Regions from separate parts of the Enterococcus gilvus ATCC BAA-350 genome, predicted to be linked through region 2. Evidence: predicted binding sites of a transcription regulator. Region 2 holds the regulator's gene; each other region holds the start of a gene.
The links. Region 2 encodes LexA, which represses DNA repair genes until DNA is damaged. Its sites were predicted from a motif close to CNAACANNTGTTNG; they were not measured.
Positions count from the first base shown of each region.

Region 1 (7,720 bases), 280 kb from region 2:
TGCGAAGGCGCAGCATCGTTGGAATAAAAAGGTCAGTGAAGTTTCTTTTTATGTGGATCACAAGGATTCAAAGGCTGAGGTGATTTGGCAAAAGCGCAATGAAATGCTGGTGAAGGCTGGTGCGAAGCTGACGCGGGAGATCCCTCTAAAAAAGGATGGCTCGATCGGATTTGACGGGCGTTTTGGGGAAAAGCTGAGGGCCGATCACGCAAAGCAATTCTCAGAGTTTACGACGACGGAAGATATCATTTTTAAAAGTGTGAATGAGACAGGACTCTTTCTTTACTTTGGCGGAACCAATGGGTGGCTGGTTCTGAAGGACAAAGATGGAAAGACGATCGACGAATACACAGTAGTGAATTAGTTCGAAAGGGGCGGCTTCTTTAAGAGGCGGCTCTTTTTTTGTAGTTGAAAAGGCCGCGCATTAAGGCGTACTATCGAAGAAAAGGGTAAAGGAGCGGTTCTTATGAAACTGGCAGTAATTTACTACAGCAAGACTGGGCAGACAAAGGAGATGGCGGAGACTATCGTAGCAGGAATGGAAAAGGCAGGCTGTGAAGGACGGCTCTTTTCAGTGGAGGAGCCTGTGGATGCCGCTTATTTGAAGGAATCCGCAGGCATTGTTTTTGGGTCCCCCACCTATATGGCGACGAGCCACTGGCGCATGACGCGTTGGCTGCTGGAGGAAAGCAAGGGAATTTCCTTTGCTGGCAAGCTTGGCGGAGGATTCGCGACTGCTCATTATGCGCAAGGGGGAAGTGACACTGCGATTCTTTCAATGCTTGGGGTTTTGCTGGTAAAGGGGATGCTGGTGTATTCCAGCGGTTCAGCCTTCGGACAGCCCTTTATCCATCACGGACCGGTGGCGTTGGATGCCGTGGGGGATCATTATGAGGAATCGAAGGCGATCTTCGAAGTCTTTGGGCAGCGCTTTGCTGAAAAGGCCATCGAATTGTTTGGAAAATAAAAAACTATGGAAGAGAATCAAAGGATTCTTCCCATAGTTTCTATAAATCAAGGTATTTCGTCAAATAGTCTGCCATACCGTCTTCGGTATTCGGCTTTTCGGTAATGTCGTTCGCAACGGATTTCAATTGGTCAGTTCCGTTTGCCATCGATACGCCCCAGCCGGCAAATTTCAACATATCGACGTCATTGTGTTCATCGCCGAAAGCAATGATGTCTTTTTGATTCATGTCGAGAGTGTCGATCACGCGCTTCAATCCGTGTGCTTTGTGAATGCCCTTAGCTACGACTTCCAAAATAGGATTTGGCCCGCCCCAAGTATTCACTTCCACCTCGTGTCCATACTGCTGCTTCAATTCTTCAGAAACGCTGCCGACATTTTCAGGCTGGCTCCGTAACAAAACAGAGGTTGGATTGGACTGCAAGGTATTGACGGTCAACAAATTCTCGTTCGTAGCAAAGTCGCTGGCGAAGAAATGCTGATCAAAGAAGTTCAAGTCGTCAATAAAGAACGTGTCGCGATTTTCCGCGGCGATAAAGTCCAATTTTAAGTTTTTCTTTTCCGACATCAGATCAAACACGATGCTCCGATTGAAGGATGTTTCTTGCTCGCCGATCCATGATTTTTCTGGCAGGTGAACGAGAGCGCCGTTAAAGTTGATCATCGGCGTAGTAAGCTGCAATTCTTGATAAAAGTTTTTACTCATGCGATAAGGGCGTCCTGTGGCGATCACAACGGAGTGACCATCCTCAATCGCGCGGCGCAGAGTTTTGGCGGTTTTATCAGTAATTTTTGAATCTTGATTCAGTGTCGTTCCATCTAAATCAATCGCGATCAATTTTTTCATAAAATCCCCTACTTCGTATTAGTGTATTTATTCTTTCAATGAAGAATAAGAATCGTTCTAAGCGTATATTTCATTCTGTAAAATGAAACAGAAAGCTTGTTTTCAATTTGTTTCAGTCTAGCACATCCATTAGAAAACGCAACCGGGGCGCTTAAAATTGATGAAAGTATTAATATTTTGTCCCGTTTGATAAGGGAAGAGAAAAGTTTTTTCTGTCTGATTCTGCTATAGTATAGAAATGAAAGAGGTAAGAAAGGGGATACAGAAGATGAAAATCAATTGGCGAAGAAATCTCTTGATTTCATGGATCGGTTGTTTTTTTACTGGTGCGAGCTTCAGTTTAGTTATGCCTTTTTTGCCAGTCTACATTGAAGAATTAGGAACACCCAAGTCGCAAGTAGATTTGTTTGCTGGACTAGCGATTTCAGTGACCGCCTTCTCTGCTGCGATCGTGGCACCTTTGTGGGGGAATTTGGCAGACCGCAAAGGCAGGCGGTTGATGATGGTCCGTGCCGCTGCTGGAATGACGATCACCATGGGCTCGTTGGCCTTCGTCTCAAATGTTTACTGGCTGTTGATCATGCGCTTCATGACTGGCGTATTGTCGGGGTATATGCCGAACGCGACGGCCTTGATCGCTTCACAGGCACCTAAGCAAAAGAGCGGCTGGGCACTGGGGACATTGGCTACTGGCGGAGTCGCCGGGAATTTGATCGGTCCGTTGATCGGCGGTCTATTGGCACAATGGTTTGGATTGCGAAATGTCTTTATCATTACGGGGATCATTTTGCTGATTTGTACGATTTTGACAGTCACGATGGTCAAGGAAGACTTTCAACCAATCGAAAAAGCGGATGTTATCAGCATGAACGAATTGCGCAAACGAATCAACTACATGCCGATTTTGATCGGATTATTCATTAGTTCATTGATCTTGCAGGTGGGTGTCACCAGCATCAGCCCTATCTTGACGTTGTACATTCGTGACCTGAGCGGCAGCAGCAGTAATGCCCTTGTCATCAGCGGGATGATCGTTTCAGTAGCTGGCGTATCGGCGATTGCTTCCTCACCAACATTAGGAAAAATCGGCGACCGCATCGGAAATCACAAGGTATTATTGGCGGGTCTCGTCTTGTCGCTGGTCTGCTTCATTCCGATGGCCTTTGTTAAAACACCCTTCCAGCTCGGTGTATTGCGCTTTTTCTTAGGCTTCTCAACCGGCGCGCTGATGCCGTCGATCAATACGTTGATCAGCAAAATCAGTCCGCCAGAAGGCGTGAGTCGTATCTTCAGCTATAATCAAATGTTCAATAATTTCGGACAAGTCATCGGGCCGATGCTAGGTTCGACGGTGGCGCATTCTCTCGGCTATCCCGCCGTCTTCTTAGTAACGAGCGCCTGTGTATTGGGCAACATTATCTTAAGTACCTTCAATTTCCGAAAATTGCTGTTAACGAATACTAAAATTTAGCTTTTGATTAGTAATTTTACTGAGGCTGTCCAATTTAGGGCAGTCTTTTTTTGTAAAAAATGGACAAAACCTGCTAATTTTTAGAGATGCATCCTAAGAGGGTGTGCGGGTGCTATACTTTAACTTGAGGACTATAAAAATTCTGGATGTATCAAAATGGGAGTGGGAAGCGATGAATAAAAAAAAGTGGTACCATCTTTTTTGGAAATCCGGCTACCAATGGATAGGCGGTGTAATTTTTCTGCTTTTTACGGATTTTCACTATAACCAATTGGTTTCGGCTGTTTGGTTCATAGTCGCAGGGATCAATTTGTATAGAGGTTTTCAGTGGTATCGAGTAGATCGTTGAGTTCTTTGGTTACATCGTTATAGGAATGATATCAGCGTCGCTTCATTCTAAACTGAAAAGCAAGCTGATTAATGGAGCGGGTAAGAGATGAAACATCGCTTATAACTTTCACTAACTCTAAATTTGAAATAAACAAAAAACCAGTTACAATAAAGTAACTGGTTTTGTTTAGGCATTGCTTTTTTTAGGAGACACAAAACGCGCAGCGATGAGCGCGATCACGCCGACAATAAGTGAAATAATCGTAGATAATTCGAAGTTATAAGAACCGCTTTGCAAGGCGCCGCCTAAATAACAAACGGCTTGTCCAATTGCGAAAGCCCAAAATAATGTCACTAAATATTTCATCCAGAGCACCTCTTTTCGCAGGGAATTCTAGGTTCAGTTTAGCATTTTTTTTGAAAATGTAAAGAAAAGACTGATGAAAGAAACTAGAAAAAAAGCGAACGATTATTTTTAAGTATAGAAAGCCATTCTGGCAGTTATTGTTCTGTTGTATAGTATGATAGACTGACAGAAGAAAGAGAATACCAGTTCTCCTTTCCTTAGCACTATGGGAAAGCAATGACACAAATACGAAGTAGGAGGAACTCATGCAAATCCCACAACTTTATACGAAAACTTCCTATTCTTTATTGAAAAGTACGTTAACGATCAGCGACTATGTGGCGTCAGCGAAAGCGCGCGGGTATACTGCTGTCGCGATCACTGATGAAAATGTGTTATACGGTGCGGTGGAGTTTTTCCAAGCGTGCCAAAAAAATCAAATGATAGGGATCATCGGGCTGGAATTGGATTTTTATTATGGGGAATCCACAGAGCGCGTGGTACTTTATGCCAAGAATGTGGCTGGGTATCAGGAATTGATGCGTTTATCCAGTACACGTATGATGGCGGAAAAACCGTTACCTTTGCAGGAATATAACTTAAACGGGGAAAATCTAATCACCGTTCTTCCCGTTGACGGACTATCTAATCCAATGGACGCTGTTTTTTCAGCCTTCGGGGAAATAGGCGAGGGTCAAAGGTATTTAGGCATCTCCCCTGCCACAAACCTGTCGTCGCTGCCGAAAAGCTTGCCGAAAATCGCGATCCATGAAGTCGCCTATTTGGAAACGACGCAAGCTTTTGCGATCAAGGTCATGAATCATATTCAAAACGGGAATCAAATTCCGCGGGAAGAACTGACCAATCAGCTCGGAGACAATTATCTGCTGGAGATGCAGACACTGGCGGACAGCTTCGAGGAGGAAGAAGCGGTGAGGCATGCGCAGCAATTAGTCGAGCAGTGTCAATTTGAGTTGCCGCTGCATCAAAAATTATTGCCTCATTATCCGGTTCCTACACAGCAGACGGCAGACGCCTATCTGCAAGAGCTTTGCTGGCAAAAGCTGCCGGAACGAATCGTCGACGTCACCGATGACTATCGCCAACGTCTGACCCGTGAATTGGGCATCATCCATAATATGGGGTTCGATGACTATTTCTTGATCGTTTGGGACGTGATGGATTATGTCCATCGCAGCAAAATCGTGTCGGGTGCTGGTCGTGGATCAGCAGCAGGCTCCTTGGTCGCGTATGTCTTGAGCATCACGGATGTTGATCCGATCAAGTATGACCTATTGTTTGAACGTTTTTTGAATCCCGAACGAAACAGCATGCCGGATATCGATTTGGATATTCCTGATAACCGCCGGAGTCAAGTGCTGCATTACGTCCACGAAAAATATGGGCATTTCCATGTCTCACAAATCGCGACATTTGGGACGATGGCAGCGAAAATGGTGCTGCGGGATGTAGGTCGTGTGTTCGGCTTATCCCAAAGTGAAGCCAATCGCTGGTCCAAAGCCATTCCCAGTCAGTTGAAAATTACCTTGCGAGAAGCCTATGACAAATCCGAACCGCTAAAACGATTGGTCGCCAGCGATGAACGCAGTGACCTGCTTTTCCAAACGGCTCTGACGCTGGAGGGCTTGCCTCGACACGTATCGACGCACGCAGGGGGAGTCGTGATCAGTGATGTGAATTTGATGTCCGTCGTGCCATTGCAAAACGGGTCTGAAGATATCCTGCTGACACAATTCACCATGACAGACGTTGAAGCGATCGGGCTTTTGAAAATGGATTTCTTAGGCCTGCGAAACCTCTCGATCATTGACAATGCGCAGCAAAATATTCGACGAGTCTACCGTGAGGAATTGAATTTAAAAAATGTCCCATTAGACGACCCGGAGACTTTGGTCTTGTTCCAACGAGGAGAAACTAGCGGTGTGTTCCAATTTGAATCGGCTGGTATCCGCAAAGTGCTGCGCAATCTCCATCCGACCTCTTTTGAGGATATCGTGGCGGTCAACGCATTGTATCGACCAGGACCGATGCAAATCATCGACCAATTCATTGCACGGAAAAATGGACGAGAACAAGTCACGTATCCAGATGTTTCTGTTGAAAAGATTTTGGCGCCGACCTACGGGTTTATCGTCTATCAAGAGCAGATCATGCAAGTCGCGGCTCAGATGGCGGGCTTTACTCTAGGGGAAGCCGACATCTTGCGTCGTGCCGTCAGTAAGAAGAAAAAAGACCTGTTAGATGAAGAAAGACGTCATTTTGTCAGTGGTGCCGTTTCCCGCGGACACAGTCAAAAAAGTGCGGAAGAAGTCTATGATTATATCGAGCGCTTTGCTAATTACGGCTTCAACCGGTCGCATTCTGTCGCGTATTCCTTTATCGGTTACCAAATGGCCTACATGAAGGTCCATTATCCGGGGGCTTTTTACACGGCGCTCATGCAGTCGGTGCGAAACGACCCTAAGAAGCTGCGGGAGTATATCGCAGAAGCGAATCGAGCAGGGGTCAAATTATTGCCGCCAGACATCAACCGCAGCAGCTACAGCTTTACTCTAGTAGAGAAGGACGTGATCCGATTCGGGCTGGATGCCATCAAGGGCATGCGACGGGATTTTGTCAGCGACGTCATCACCACTCGGAAAGAAGAGGGAGCCTTCAAATCACTGGACGATTTCCTGTTGCGAATCGAAACCCGCTGGCTGAAGAATGAATACGTAGCCCCGTTGATCTATGTAGGCGCCTTTGACGCACTCCATGCCAATCGAAAAGAGTTGGCAGATGGGCTGGAAGGCAAGATCCAAAACGTGCAATACAGCGGCGGGAGTATGTCCTTGCTGGATGTCATGAGTTTGAAGGAGCGTCCTTCCGACGATTTCTCGTTGGCAGAACGTCTGGATTACGAGGAACAATACCTCGGGTTGTATGTTTCCGGCCACCCGACTGAAAACTACCCGAAACTATTGAAGCAAAAGGATCTGCTGCCGATCACGGAGCTCACGGTGGGAAATCACGGAAAGATTCTCTTCTATTTAAAAGATATCCGTGAGATCCGCACCAAAAAAGGGGAGCAGATGGCATTTCTAACAGGGAATGACCAAAGCGGCGAAATCTCCTTGACCATTTTTCCGCAACCCTATCGACGCCTCCGCAACGAACTAGAGCTGGAAAAGGTCTATTATGTGCAAGGCAAAGTCGAACGCAGCCGGTATGACCAGGCACTTCAACTGTTAGTAGAAGAGTTGGTATTGGCACAGACGGCAGAAGATGCGATCAGCGACCGGACCCTCTATTTGAGAGTACAGGCGGAGCAAGATTCGCCTGGAATCCAACAAGGAATTGCCGAAAGATTGCAATTGGCCCCCGGAAAAGTGCCCGTAGTGATCTATTATGAAAAAAGCAAACGGAAGATTGTGCTGGATAAAAAGTTTTGGGTGGGGGTTAATGACACCCTCTTAAATGCTTTAAGTGACATATTAGGGGAACAAAACGTCGTAATAAGATGATTTCTTGTAACTTTCAAAAACTTTTTTCAAAATACGCGCTTTTCCCATAGACATCCCAAGACTTTTGGGATGTTTTTTGGTAGAATGTACCATGAATTACACGATGTATGTTTTTTGAGAATACTTATGAGGTGAGAAAATGAAACGCATTGGAATTTTAACAAGTGGAGGAGACGCTCCCGGAATGAACGCTGCTGTTCGTGCAGTGGTTCGTAAAGCGATTTTTGAAGGCATG
Region 1 covers NZ_ASWH01000001.1:1,784,465-1,792,184, reverse strand. Annotated here, with positions in the region: gene I592_RS08775 (DUF4357 domain-containing protein) at 1-364, shown strand, start outside; gene I592_RS08770 (flavodoxin family protein) at 467-967, shown strand; gene I592_RS08765 (Cof-type HAD-IIB family hydrolase) at 1,008-1,814, opposite strand; gene I592_RS08760 (multidrug efflux MFS transporter) at 2,083-3,285, shown strand; gene I592_RS08755 (hypothetical protein) at 3,458-3,634, shown strand; gene I592_RS08750 (YjzD family protein) at 3,803-3,982, opposite strand; gene I592_RS08745 (DNA polymerase III subunit alpha) at 4,228-7,485, shown strand; gene pfkA (6-phosphofructokinase) at 7,625-7,720, shown strand, end outside.
Region 1: I592_RS08745 (DNA polymerase III subunit alpha) is a predicted target of LexA. The motif match lies at 4,078-4,091, and genes of this name have one in related genera.

Region 2 (7,720 bases):
CTTCCTTAGCCATGTCTTTACTATTAGGTAAGACTGGTAAATTTTGACGACTTAATACTAAGATAGTTGGTTTATTCTTTGTTTCTAACGCTTGAATCCATGCAGCGGAAGTTTCGTTGCCGTCAGCAGGACGAATTACTTGTACGTTAGGCATACAGCGAACGCTTGCTAATTGTTCGATTGGTTCATGTGTAGGCCCGTCTTCACCGACAGCCACAGAATCATGTGTTAACACATAGACAACCGGTAATCCTTGGATGGCTGACATTCTAACAGCCGGACGCAAGTAATCAGTAAATACGAAGAATGTTCCTCCATATATACGTGTTCCTCCATGCAAATGAATGCCATTCATCGCGCTCGCCATTGCAAATTCACGGACACCAAACCAAATGTTTCGGCCTTCATAAGAACCTGGTTGAAACTCTGGTTCATCAGCGATCGTTGTATTATTTGAACCTGATAAATCAGCAGATCCACCCCAAATATTCGGAACAGCTTTTGAAATAGCTTGAATCGCATCTTTGCTGGACACACGACTAGCTTGTGCAGTTCCTTCTTCATAAACTGGTAATGAAGCTTCCCAGTTTTCTGGAAGTTCTCCAGCAAAAGCCGCTTTAAATTGTTTCGCTAACTCAGGATGAGTTTTTTCATAGTTTGCAAACATCGCATTCCAATCAGCTTCTGCTTTCGCACCCTTATCGTTGATTTCTTCTTTAAATCGATTTGAAACTTCTTCGGGAACCGTAAAGTCAGGATATTCCCAACCGTATACAGCTTTTGCAACACTAATACCGTCTTCTCCAAGTGGCGCACCATGAACAGCAGATGTACCCTCTTTGGGAGAACCAAATCCAATCACTGTTTTAATTTCGACCAATGACGGTTTGTCCGTTTCAGCTTTCGCTTCATCAATCGCTTTGGAAATGGCTTCTAAATCATTTCCATCTTCTACTAAGATATGTTGCCAACCATAAGCTTCATAGCGAGCACCTACATTTTCAGTGAAGGCTTTTGAAGTAGGTCCATCTAAAGAGATATCGTTTGAATCGTATAACACGATCAATTTGCCTAATTTCATGTGTCCCGCCATAGAACTTGCTTCAGCAGATACGCCTTCCATTAGATCGCCATCTCCACACAAAGCGTAGGTATAGTGATCCATCACATCAAAACTGTCACGATTGTATGTTGCTGCTAAATGAGCTTCAGCCATTGCCATCCCAACAGAAGTTGAAATACCTTGACCTAAAGGACCTGAAGTTGCTTCGACACCATCCGTATGAAGGAATTCAGGATGCCCTGGTGTTTTGCTTTCCCATTGACGGAAACTTTTTAAATCATCAATCGTTACTTTGTATCCTGCAAGATGTAATAAGCTATACAACATCGCCGAACCATGACCTGCAGATAGAATAAACCGGTCGCGATTTGCCCAATTTAATGAAGTCGCTGGATTAACATTCAAATGCTTTGTCCATAGAGCATAAGCCATTGGGGCTGCACCCATGGGGAGTCCTGGATGACCTGAGTTTGCTTTTTGGATTGCTTCAATACTTAATGTTCTGATTGTGTTTACACCTAGTTGATCGATTTTGTCGAACAAATTACTTCCTCCTTTTTGGTCATAAATACTTTAATTACAAATTCATTGTAACCGATTTATTTTGACTTTTCAATCACTTACTGACAAAAGATTTACTTTCTATTGTGTAATCCTTTTTCTTTTTGAATCTTTTTTAATTTTTCTGGAGTGACATCGTTGCCTTCTGGATCAACAACCTTCATTCCTTCGATGTGATGGCGCATTCCACTACGGAATGAAGCGATGTATTCTTCCCGCAAAACCTTCTGTTCATGTGCCTCTGCATCTGTTAAACCGGACGTTTTCTTTTTCTTTGATAATTCATTGATTCTAGCAATTGTTTCATCATTGATCATTTTGCGCACCTCTTTTCCCTCTTTAATTATACATAAAAAAAAAGAAGTTGAAAGTGTAAACAAATACGAACGCTTGTTTGATTTGTTCGAATAACTATGCTACACTAAAAAAAACGAAAGAAGGTGCGGGCATTGGCAAAAAGAACGGAAACAAAACAATTAGAAGTGTTACGTTTCATTCATGAACGCGTTGAAGATAAAGGGTACCCACCCACTGTTAGAGAAATTGGAGAAGCTGTGAATCTTTCGTCTACCTCTACTGTTCATGGCCATTTATCTAGGTTAGAAAAAAAAGGCTGGATCCAGCGCGATCCCACTAAGCCAAGAGCAATTGAGTTAACTATTAATGGATTAGAAAAAATCGGGGCAGCACCGCAAGTTATTCCTATGTTAGGTGTTGTAACAGCTGGTGAACCCATTTTAGCAGTCGAAGAAGCGTCGGATTTCTTCCCTGTTCCACCAGACCTTTCTAGTGAAGAAGGCGGCTTGTTCATGCTGACTATCCGTGGTGAAAGTATGATCAATGCTGGAATTTATGATGGAGATCACGTGATTGTAAGACAACAATCTTCAGCTACAAATGGAGAGATCGTGATTGCGATGACGGATGAGAATGAAGCGACCTGCAAAAGATTCTATCGGGAAGCTGATCATATTCGGTTGCAACCTGAAAATGACGAGTTGGCTCCTCTGATTTTCGATAACGTATCTATTCTTGGAAAAGTTGTCGGTTTGTATCGAAACCATATTTATTAATCGGAATTTACTTCCGATTATTTTTTTCTTTACAAAACGAACAAACATTCGTATAATAGATATACAAACACACGTTCGCGTTTTTATAATAGGAGTGATTATTGATGAAAGCAGTAAGAAGATTTGGTTTAATTATCGCTGTATTGTTACTAGGTTTATTGATTGGTAAGTTAGGGTCTTTAGCTACGATCGTCATTTTTTCTGGTTTGTTCCTTGTATGGTTCATGTTATGGGACGAGCGAAAGTACGCTCAGCATTATGCGGAATACCATTCCGTTGAAGAGGAAAATGAGGAAGAAGAGTTTTACACTACAGAACCTGCCGAGGATTTTTATTATGTAACGTACGATCATCGTTATCACAAGTCAGCTTAATCGTTCACTCAAGCAGTTGGGTATTTCATCCAACTGCTTTTTTGATATTTAATAAAAAGAGGCTGCAGACAATGTTCTAAATTAGAGCATTGTCTGCAGCCTCTTTTCTATTTAACTCTTTTTAGTAGTCCATCAATGTTAAAATGTCGTATCCTTGGATTTTATCACGCCCGTGTAACCCTTCTAATTCAATTAAGAAGGCACACCCGACAACAATGCCGCCCAGCTTTTCTACTAATTCTATCGTCGCTTTAATTGTTCCTCCAGTTGCTAACAGATCATCAGTGATCAATACCCGTTGGCCAGGCTTAATTGCGTCGCTATGGATCGTTAAAGTATCCGTACCGTATTCTTTTTCGTATTCAACTTCGATTACTTCACGAGGTAATTTACCTGGTTTACGCACTGGCGCAAATCCTAATCCTAATTCAAATGCTACCGGACATCCTACGATAAATCCACGAGCTTCTGGACCGACGACCATATCGATTTGCTTTTCCTTTGCGTAATTGACGATTTGTTTTGTTGCTTCGCGATATGCTTCGCCATCAGCCATGAGTGGAGAAATATCACGGAATACAATCCCTTCCTTTGGATAGTCTGGGATACTAGCAATATAATCTTTCAAATTCATTTCGGTTGTTCCTCCTAGCCTTTCAGCCAATTTCTAATAGTTTGAATATCATTCATCAATAAAAATTCTTCGCTATCAATTCGAGCCATGCGTTTTTGATAAATTTTACTCTCTTCAAAAGCCCGAGTTTCTGGAGACTCGACCATTTGTAAAACACCGTCGTCTATTGTAACAAATTTCAACTCAGAAAACACGTGAATCATGAATACTAATAATTTTTCTGGGATTCTTAAGTAATTCGAAACATTTTTCAATTTAAATCGAATATCGACTTTAGGCTGTTTTCGGAAAAATTGATAAAGTTTTGCAAATTGTTCACGACTTGGCAATCCATTTAAATATGCTTCATCTGAGCTATAAAGATAAAGGTAAATTCGCTCAAAATGTCCGGCAATCGTGATTTCCTGTAAAAGTTCTTTATGATCAGGACAATCAAGTACGATTAATTGATCGTAGTCAGTCCAGTCAATAGTCGCATCGTATAATACAATTGAGTGCTGCAATTCTTTAGAAAAGAATTTCTGATTCTCCTTTTGAAAAGCCAGATACAAAGCTTTACCGCTATCAATTTTTTGATTCCAAGTATATTTCGCACGTCGATCAATTACTTGTGTACCTTCGGAAGCAAAATCAATTAAACGGAGTTGCACTTTTTTCTGCCCATTCCACTCATTGATTTCTAAATCCCCTACAAATTGAGTGTCCGGTTGCTGTATCTCTTCAGCTTCTTCTCCAAAGCCAAATCCAATAGCATCTAATTGATTATCCTCATTTTTCAATGAGAATTTAACATGTTGCTGCTCGCTACCTATGCGTTTGAAAAAGCTCACATTTCCATTCACTAAAAAATGAGGGGCAGGATTATCCGTGCCAAAAGGAGCCAATTTTTTTAGTTCTTCTACAAGACCTAAAGAAATTTTTGCTATAGGAAGAGAAGCATCTATTTTCAACTCAGATCCTTTACTCAAATCTATCTGCTCAGCCAAGATATAATCGTTCATCAATTTTTGCAGTGAGGGAATTCTATCAGCTGGCATAGTTAAACCCACCGCTGCTGCGTGTCCTCCAAAATGAGTAAACTCAGAACGCATTGTAGTTAACATCCCAAACAGATCCAACGCTTCGATGCTTCTTCCTGATCCTTTAGCTACACCATTTTCATCAATGGATAAAATAATCGTTGGCTGCCCGGTTTGCTTTAAAATGTTGCCTGCGACAATTCCTAAAACGCCTGGATTCCAACCTTTCGCAGCAATTAAATGGACTTTATCCTCCGGATTGATTAATGCTGTTGCTTCAGCCGTCGTTTTTTGCACGATTACTTTTCTCTCATCATTGATTTTATCTAATTTTTCAGCTAGAGTGTGAGCAATTTCCTCGTCAAAAGTAGTCATTAGTTCTACAGCAGGATTGGGGTCACCCAACCGGCCAATGGCGTTCAACCTTGGCCCTAAGCTGAAACCAATACTCATCTCATCAACCTTCTGTAGATCAACGCTGCTAACTTTTAATAACTCTAGCAACCCTAAACGCTGTGTCTGTTTGATGGCTTGCAGGCCTAATTTAACGAATAACCGATTTTCACCAGTCATTGAGACTAGATCTGCTACAGTACCAATGGTAACTAAATCAAGCATTTCTAGAGGAACTTCTTCCAACAATGCAGTCGCCAACTTGAAAGCGACCCCGGCTCCCGCAAGTTCTCCAAATGGATATTGTCCTTCTGGATAACGGGGATGAATGATACAATACGCATCTGGAAGGACAGGCGGCAACTCGTGATGATCGGTAACGATAACGTCAACACCTTTAGAATTGGCATAATCGATTGCTTCGTTCCCAGCTACGCCATTGTCAACGGTAATGATTAATTGAATCCCCTCATTGATTTTTTCTTCAAAAAGAGATTTATTTGGTCCATATCCGTGAATAAAACGATTTGGCAATACATAATGTACGTCTGCACCAATCATTTCAAGCGCTTCTACCATAATAGACGTACTTGTAATCCCGTCTGCATCATAATCACCATAAACTAAAATTGCTTGCTCTTCCATTACGGCTGCTTGAATACGCTCGACAGCTCTCTCCATGTCGTGCATTAAAAAAGGGTCATGCAAATCATCGATATTTACTTTCATCAATTGTGAGAATTCTTCTGCTGTACGTATATTTCGATTCCATAAAAGTTCAGCGAATGTTTCACTATATCCTTGATTCAACATCTCAGTTTGAAAAACTGAATCAATAGGTGTCGTATCTCTGAACTGCCAATTAAAGCTTGATTTTTTCACTCTATCACTTCCCAACCGTATTAGTATAGCAAAAAAGAATCCGACAAGAAAGAGAAGAAGACCTTAGTTTTCTCAAACTAAAGTCCTCTTCTATTAATCATAATAATCAATGGGCGAAGCATCTCGTTTTTCAGTGAGTGTGTTCTCTTTTTCTGCTAAGGCTTGGTCCTTTTCTTTTAAAAGGGTCTCATAATTTGCTTTCATTACAGCAATTTCATTTTCTTGCTCCCGTTTAAAAGACGCCTTATCTTCTTCTAACTTTTTCTCATTGTCTGTCTCATAAGAATGGATCGTTTCTTTCAACTGTTTTATTTCCTTGCGTTGTTGGAATAACGTGGCACCAGATGTCAATAAGACAACTAATGCACCTATTAGAGCAGAGCCAATAATAACTAACACAAGAGACAAGTAGATTTTATTCACTAAGAAATTCACTGGCACTTCTTGGCTATTGGAAAGTGCAAAAATCACGATCAGTAGTACAAGTATAAAGCCCAATAAAATTTTCCACTGTTTCCTCATGTACGTTCCTACTTCCTATTGAATAGGCCACCTGCTAATAAATCCCCTATATGCGGGAATAAATCATAGAAACGACTACCCCCAGCCATTACGAATGGTCGGTTTATTTCACGCGTCGGCTTACCCATTTTATTTACGATAGTTTTTGCTAATTTTTGAGGATCTAGAACAATATTCCCCAAATTTTCTAAATAGCTGCCGCTTGGATCTGCTTTGTCAAAAAAATCTGTTGCGATCGGACCTTGATTAATGGTCGTTACATACACATTTTCAGGCCGCAACTCCAAACGTAGTGCATTCGAAAAACCTAAAACTGCAAATTTTGTTGCAGAGTATACTGTAGATTTTGGTGTGGCCATTTTACCAGCCATGGAAGCAACATTAAAGATATGCCCCTTTTTATTATCAACCATAGAAATAGCTATTTTTTGAGTGAAGTACATCATGCCCAATACATTTACTTCAAACATTTTCCTTGCCACATCCAAATCAAATGAAACAAAATCATTAAATAGTCCGAAGCCCGCATTATTAACTAGCACGTCAACATCTCCGACTTCTTCAGAAATTTTTCCGATGACTGCTTCTACACTATCAGGATCAGCAATGTCCAATTGAAATGCAAAAGCTTCTTTTCCACTCAATTCAATGCATCGCTCTTTTACTTGCCCGATAAGATTGATTCTGCGAGCACAGGTAACAACAATTGCTCCTCTTTTTGCTGCTTCATAACAAATTTGCTCTCCTAAGCCAGCAGAACTGCCTGTCACAACAACTACTTTATCTGTTAAATCCAATGAAGTCCCTTCTTTCTGTAAGGAAAAATCCTTTTTATTTTTTTATGAAAATGGAACATCCACGATATCAAAATCTTTCGCAATCTGGGTGTTTGGGAAAATTTCTCTTGCTTCTTCTTCTAATTCCTTCGCTTCTTTCGCTAAATAGCGAGCTGATATATGCGTTAATAGTAATTTTTTTGCGTGTGCTTCTTTTGCAATGGTAGCTGCCTGCTGTGTGGTAGAGTGAAAATAAGCGCGCGCCAATTTGCTTTCGTTCTTATTGAATGTACTCTCGTGAACGATAACATCACTGTTTTTCGCAAATTCACTAGATCGGGTCATAAATCGGGTATCGCCAAAAATCGTTACGACTCGACCCTTCTTTTCCTCACCGACAAAGTCTCTTCCATCAATTGTTGT
Region 2 covers NZ_ASWH01000001.1:1,503,790-1,511,509, reverse strand. Annotated here, with positions in the region: gene tkt (transketolase) at 1-1,606, opposite strand, end outside; gene I592_RS07500 (DUF896 family protein) at 1,699-1,941, opposite strand; gene lexA (transcriptional repressor LexA) at 2,074-2,697, shown strand; gene I592_RS07490 (hypothetical protein) at 2,802-3,071, shown strand; gene I592_RS07485 (adenine phosphoribosyltransferase) at 3,193-3,705, opposite strand; gene recJ (single-stranded-DNA-specific exonuclease RecJ) at 3,720-5,999, opposite strand; gene I592_RS07475 (LapA family protein) at 6,093-6,521, opposite strand; gene I592_RS07470 (SDR family NAD(P)-dependent oxidoreductase) at 6,530-7,318, opposite strand; gene rnz (ribonuclease Z) at 7,361-7,720, opposite strand, start outside.

Region 3 (7,720 bases), 240 kb from region 2:
TGGGAAGTTTTCTTGCACCGATTTCAGCAAGTTGCTATGATAAATCAAAAAGGAGACCGCTATGGAAAAATTTTTTGCGAGTCCGATGGCTTATCGACAGGGAAAGAATGTTCTTTGGGCCCATATAGAGGATATTTTGTCTTTTGGAGAAAGAGGATTACTAGTAACGGATGCGTTTGTCTATCAAATGGTCGGAGAAGGGCTGATGAAGGAGCTGGTAAAGCAAGGGGGACAACTCACTGTCTGGTTAGTAGAAGAGGAACAGCCGACTCTGAGTTTTGATTATGTCATCGCTTTGGGTGGCGGAAGAGCGATCGATTTAGGAAAAGCATTGGCTTTTAATACGAAGAGCCGCTGCATTGTTGTCCCCACCTCAGCAGCAACCGATGCCCCTACTTCTCGAATTTCGGTGGAGTATCGAGAGGGATATTTTGAAAACTATGCCTATTATACTAAAAGCCCCGATTTGGTCCTGGTTGATACGGAGATCTTGATCCACAGTCCGGTCCACTTTTTAGCCGCGGGAATCGCAGACGGATTGTCAACGTCAATTGAAGCAAGAACAGTACGAGAAAATAATGGGAAGAATACCTTAGGAGCGGCACCTACCTTAGCAGCAGGAGCCATTGCGGAGAAGTGTCGCGAAGTGTTGTTGGAGCATGGGGAGGCAGCGTTAGAGGCCAATAAAAGACAAGAAATCACTCAATCCTTTGAAGCAGTAGTCGAGGCAAATATATTATTAAGCGGTATTGGGTTTGAATCAGGCGGATTGAGTATCGCCCATGCCTTGCACAATGCGATGGTCAGTTTGTGGGGGAGAGCGATAAAAGGCAGCCACGGACAAATCATCGCGTTGACAACGTTGCAGCAATTGCGAATCGAAGGACGAGAAGAGGAGCTTGCACAATATCAAGCGTTATTCGAAAAGTTCGGGTTGCCGATCACCTATGAAGCGTTGACCATTTTTCCCTCCGCGAGTGAGCTGAAAACAATCACCGATCTTGCATTTTCACCAGAGGACGGGATCGTTCGCAGCGGATCACAAGCAACAAAAGAGGAAGTATATAGAGCGCTAATGACATTTAGAAAAACCCGTGAAATCTAACATGATTTCACGGGCCTTTTTTAAATATTCAAAACTTTGTTCAAGAAGTCTTGTGTTCTTGGGTTGTGGGGATTATTGAAGACTTGTTCTGGTGTCCCATCTTCTAAGATTTTTCCACCATCGGTAAAGATGACACGGTCAGCCACTTCTTTAGCAAAACCCATTTCATGGGTTACGATGACCATGGTCATACCTTGCAGTGCCAAGTCCTTCATAACCTTCAAAACATCGCCAACCATTTCTGGGTCAAGAGCGGAAGTCGGTTCATCAAACAGCATCACATCAGGATTCATCGCCAACGCACGAGCAATAGCCACACGTTGCTTTTGACCACCCGAAAGGCTATCTGGATAATCATCTTTCTTCTCAGCTAAACCTACTTGCTTCAGCAATTCAACACCGCGTTTTTGTGCTGCGTCTTTTGATTCACCCTTTAGATCAAGGGGAGCCAACGTAATGTTTTCCAAAACAGTCAGGTGAGGGAACAAGTTGAAATGCTGGAATACCATACCGATATGCTGACGCACCAAGTTGATATCTGTATGTTTGTCCGTCAGGTCTTGTCCGTCAATGATGATCTCGCCAGATGTCGGTTCTTCCAAATGGTTCATACAGCGTAAAAAGGTACTTTTCCCGGAACCAGATGGACCGATGATACATACGACTTCACCTTCACTGATAGTGATATTTAAGTCATTTAAAACAGTGTTGTCGCCGAATTTTTTAACTAAATGATTTACAACGATTTTATTGCCTGCATTCTTTTCCATCTATTTCACCTTCTTATCTAAACGATTCGCTAACTTAGTCAAGATCGTGATCAAGATTAAGTACATGATTGCAATGATCAAGTAAACGTAAGAGCTTTGTGTTGTACGTGCAACGATGATCTTACCGGTTTGCAGCAATTCTACCACGCCGATTGCTGAAATGATCGTCGTATCTTTCAAACTGATAACAAACTGATTGATGAAAGAAGGGATCATGATTTTTACAGCTTGCGGTAAAATAATTTTTTGCATTGTCCGATTGTACGACAATCCTAAACTACGTGAAGCTTCCATTTGACCGACCGGAACGGCGTTGATACCGCCACGTACGATTTCCGCGATATATGCACTGGCATTTAAGGTTAAGGTTATGATCCCGGCTGCGAAGTCAGGAATTTTGATTCCTGTGATCCCTGGTAAGCCGAAGAAAATAAAGAAGGCCAGTACCATCATTGGAATACCACGGATAATATCGATATAAACACCCGCTAGCAAACGCAAACCACGTACAGGAGATACACGGAACAACCCAAAGATCACTCCTAAAACTAAGGCTAAAGCAAACGATACTAATGCTAATACGATCGTTTTCCATAAACCTTCTAACAACGATTTATAATTGTTTTTCAACAATCCGGTAATCGTGGATTCGTCCACCGCGTCTTTCTTTTCTTCCTGACCGGAGCCGATGTATTTATTGACGATTTCATCGTATTCACCGGTACGTTTCATTTCTTTCAATGCTTCAGTAAACATTTCGCGAAGTTCAGGATTTTCACCCTTCTTCACGGCAAAGCCATATTCTCCGCCGACTTCACGTTTAATTGGTGTTTTTAACGCTTGGCCTTGCTTTACAGCGTAGCCGATTACTGGATAATCGTCCATCATGGCGTCGATTGATCCAACTTTCAAAGCATCATACAATTGATCAGCGGCATCGAAGCTCTTGATCGTGTAGCCATACTCGTCTTTATGTGCTTCTAAGAAATCAGCACTCTCAGTGCCCACTTTTGCGCCTACAGTTTTTCCTTTTAGATCTTTGTAGGCTTTAATATCGTTATCGTCTTTCGCAACGGCTAATTGAATGCCGCTTTGGAAGTAGGGGTCAGAAAAATCATAATTGGCTTTTCGTTCGTCCGTAATAGTCATTCCAGCGATCATACCATCTGCTTGACCAGATTCTAAGGCCTGCATCGCAGAAGAGAAGCCAATGAATTTCATATCTAATTTGAAGCCTTGAAGATCTGCGGCACGTTTCAACAAGTCGACATCGATTCCCTTGTATTCACCATCGCTGTCCTTATATTCAAAAGGAGCAAAGGCGGAATCACTGGCAATAACATAAACATCCTTTTTAGGTTCGATTTTCTTCATGTCACCAGATGCGGCTTTATCACCTGAACCGGTAGAGATGTATTTGCTGACGATTTTATCGTACTCGCCATTCGCTTTTAAGTCTTTTAAGCCTTTATTGAATTTTTCCAACAATTCTTTATTTTCACCTTTTTTAACGGCGAAACCGTAGGAACTGCCTTTTTCTGGATCACCAATTAATTTAAAGGGCTGGCCATTCGTTACAGCATAGCCGAGAACAGGGTAGTCATCGAAGATAGCTTCCACATTCCCGTTAGTCAACGCATTATACATAGCGTCTGCGGCTTCGTACTGCTTGACCTCATAACCGTATTTATCTTTATTGTTATTTAAAAATGTGGCACTTTCTGTCCCAATTTTCGCAGCAACTGTTTTTCCTTTTAAGTCATCGTACCCTTTGATATCTTTGTTGTCGTTTTTAACAGCCATTTGAATACCGCTGTCGAAATAAGGATCTGAAAAATCAAATGTTTTTTTGCGCTCATCTGTGATGCTCATTCCGGCAATCATACCGTCCAATTGATCAGACTGTACTCCTTGGATTGAACTGTCGAAGCCCAATGGACGCAGATCCACTTTAAAATTTTGATCTTTCGCAATTTGATTCAGTAAATCAACGTCGATCCCCACGTATTCACCATCTGAGTTTTGAAATTCAAACGGGGCAAAGGTTAAATCCGTCCCGATTTTATATGTTTTTTCCGCAGCATGTGTCTTGCTGGCAAAGCCAAGTGTGAATAGACTTGCCATTAAGAAAACAACAAATGGAATTAATTTGGTTTTTCTCATAATTATCCTCCTAATTACTTATCGTTTGTTTATTATATGTTAGTTTAAGGATAAAATACAAGTAGGTTCATTGTGAGATAGAAAAAAAGCGAAATATTCATAACATGGTATGTTAAAAAAGCTAACATGATGCTTTTTAAGAACTTCTTATGGTAAGAACAATAAATGGCGAAAATATGTTCGGTATGCTATAATTTTTGATGGAAAATAATTGCTTATTTAAATCAAAAAAGGGGGATTTTGTATGATTGAAAGAATGATGGACAATACGTTCGACCTTCATTCAAAATATCAGCCTGCTGGCGATCAGCCTGAGGCCATTTCACAATTAGCTGAAGGAGTCGTTGGCGGTAAAAAGGCACAAATCCTTTTAGGTGCTACCGGTACAGGGAAAACGTATACGATATCGAATGTTATAAAGGATGTAAATAAGCCCACTTTGATAATTGCCCACAATAAAACATTGGCTGGACAATTATACGGGGAATTTAAAGAATTCTTTCCTAACAACGCGGTGGAGTATTTCGTGAGTTACTATGATTATTATCAACCCGAGGCTTACGTGCCTTCTAGTGATACGTATATAGAAAAGGATTCAAGTATTAATGATGAGATCGATAAGCTGCGACATTCGGCAACAAGTTCATTACTTGAAAGAAATGATGTCATCGTCGTCGCTTCCGTCTCATGTATCTTTGGTTTAGGTTCACCGAAGGAATACTTAGAGCAAGTAGTTTCATTACGCGTGGGGATGGAGATGGACCGAAATCAATTGCTGCGCAATTTGATTGATATTCAATTCGAGAGAAATGATATTGATTTTCAACGTGGTCGCTTTCGTGTTCGTGGGGATGTCGTGGAGATCTTCCCAGCATCACGTGACGAGCGCGCTTTACGTGTCGAATTTTTTGGAGACGAAATTGAGCGAATTCGAGAAGTTGACGCTTTGACGGGGGAAATCACAGGCGAAACAGAACATGTCGCCATTTTCCCCGCGACCCACTTTTTAACCAATGAAGGTCACATGGAAGTGGCAATCAGCAATATTCAAAAAGAGCTAGCTGAACGTTTAGAGGTTCTTCGCAACGAGAATAAACTGTTGGAAGCACAACGCTTGGAACAACGCACTAATTATGACATTGAGATGTTGCGGGAAATGGGGTATACCTCAGGGATCGAAAACTACTCACGTCATATGGATGGGCGTAAAGAAGGCGAGCCGCCTTATACCTTGATCGACTTCTTTCCAGAAGACTTCCTATTAGTAGTCGATGAATCCCATGTTACGATGCCTCAGGTCCGTGGAATGTACAACGGAGACCGTGCGCGTAAGCAGATGCTTATAGATTATGGGTTTCGATTGCCTTCAGCCTTGGACAACCGTCCATTGCGCTTAGAGGAATTTGAAGAACGGGTGAACCAGATCGTTTATGTTTCAGCCACTCCAGGGCCTTATGAACACGAGCAGACGGATACAGTAGTAGAACAAATCATTCGTCCAACAGGTTTATTAGACCCAGTCATTGAAGTAAGACCGATCATGGGTCAAATTGATGACTTAGTTGGAGAAATCAACGAACGTTCGGAGCGTAATGAACGAGTCTTTGTTACGACTTTGACAAAGAAAATGTCTGAAGATTTGACAGACTACTTCAAAGAGTTGGGGATTAAAGTCAAATACCTTCACAGCGATATAAAGACTTTGGAACGGACTGAAATCATACGGGACCTTCGCTTAGGGAAATTCGATGTGCTTGTCGGTATCAATCTTTTACGTGAAGGGCTTGATGTTCCTGAAGTTTCATTGGTTGCGATATTAGATGCCGACAAAGAAGGCTTCTTACGTAGTGAGCGGTCATTAGTACAAACGATCGGACGTGCTGCCCGTAATTCAGAAGGCAGAGTAATTATGTATGCCGATAAGATCACGGATTCAATGCAGCGGGCGATGGATGAGACATCCCGTCGTCGTGGAATTCAGCAGCAATATAACGAGGAACACGACATTGAGCCGAAGACGATTATCAAAGAGATTCGTGATTTGATCTCAATTAGTAAAGTCGCTGAGGAAACGGAAAAATACGATGCGACATCCTTTGAGGAACTATCAAAATCGGAACGTAAAGAACTGATTGCGAAGATGGAAGATGAAATGCGTGAAGCCGCCAAAACACTTGATTTTGAAACGGCTGCGACTTTACGTGATACGATTTTAGAACTCAAAGCAGCAGAATAGACAAAATTGATTCGTAAGAGTATTCTAATTCCACTTTTTGCACCGGTATTCAAGCGGTCGTAAAAAGTGGAATAATAGTATTAATAAATAAGAACATCCTCTTTTTGTTCAGAAGAAGTGGATGCAGTAAATTGAAATAGGAGAAATAAATGGCGAATGATAAGATAGTAATTCATGGAGCGCGTGCTCACAATTTAAAAAATGTTGATGTGACGATTCCTCGTGACAAAATGGTGGTTGTTACTGGTTTGTCTGGTTCTGGAAAAAGCTCACTGGCCTTTGATACTTTATACGCAGAAGGTCAGCGTCGCTATGTAGAAAGCTTATCTGCTTATGCACGTCAATTTTTGGGTCAAATGGATAAGCCTGATGTTGACAGCATTGACGGTCTAAGTCCCGCAATCTCTATTGACCAAAAAACCACAAGTAAAAATCCGCGGTCAACTGTTGGTACAGTAACTGAGATCAATGATTATCTACGTCTGCTTTATGCACGTGTGGGTCATCCTATTTGTCCAAATGATCACATTGAGATTACTTCACAATCCGTTGAACAAATGGTAGACAAGGTTTTAGAATTGCCGGAACGTACGAAAATTCAAATTTTAGCACCTGTTGTCGCTAAGAAAAAAGGGCAGCATAAAAAAGTATTTGAAATGATTCAACGGGAAGGGTACGTTCGGATGCGTGTCGATGGTGAGTTGTATGATGTTTCCGATGCACCCGAATTAACGAAAAATAAAAAGCATGACATTGAAATCATTATCGACCGAATCGTTGTCAAGGAAGGCATTCGCTCACGCTTGTTTGATTCCTTTGAAGCCGCTTTGCGGTTAGCAGAAGGCTACGCTGTGGTTGATGTTATTGGTGAAAAGGAAATGCTCTTCAGTGAACATTATGCTTGTCCTTATTGTGGCTTTACGGTTGGCGAACTTGAACCTCGACTGTTCTCATTTAACGCGCCATTTGGGGCTTGTCCTGATTGTGACGGACTAGGTGTGAAACTAGAAGTGGATATGGATCTTGTTATTCCAGATCCAAGCAAGACCTTGCGAGAAGGGGCGTTGCTTCCGTGGAACCCAATCAGCTCACAGTACTATCCTCAAATGCTAGAGCAAGCGTGCCTAAGCTTCGGGATTGATATGGATACTGCCTTTGAAGATTTGCCTAAAGAGCACCAAGAGATTATTTTGAATGGTTCAAATGGCGAGAACTTTCATTTTCATTATGAAAATGATTTCGGCGGTGTACGGGATGTTGAAGTTCCTTTTGAAGGTATTATCAATAACATCAATCGTCGTTACGCGGAGACAAATAGTGATTTCACTCGTGATCAAATGCGTTTATATATGACAGAATTGACTTGCCAGACCTGTCACGGGTATCGTTTGAACCCTCAAGCTTTGTCTGTGCAAATCAATGGCGAGAATATCGGTCAAGTGAGCG
Region 3 covers NZ_ASWH01000001.1:1,745,938-1,753,657, reverse strand. Annotated here, with positions in the region: gene I592_RS08560 (glycerol dehydrogenase) at 62-1,105, shown strand; gene I592_RS08555 (amino acid ABC transporter ATP-binding protein) at 1,126-1,875, opposite strand; gene I592_RS08550 (amino acid ABC transporter substrate-binding protein/permease) at 1,876-4,038, opposite strand; gene uvrB (excinuclease ABC subunit UvrB) at 4,283-6,274, shown strand; gene uvrA (excinuclease ABC subunit UvrA) at 6,424-7,720, shown strand, end outside.
Region 3: uvrB (excinuclease ABC subunit UvrB) is a predicted target of LexA. The motif match lies at 4,208-4,221, and genes of this name have one in related genera.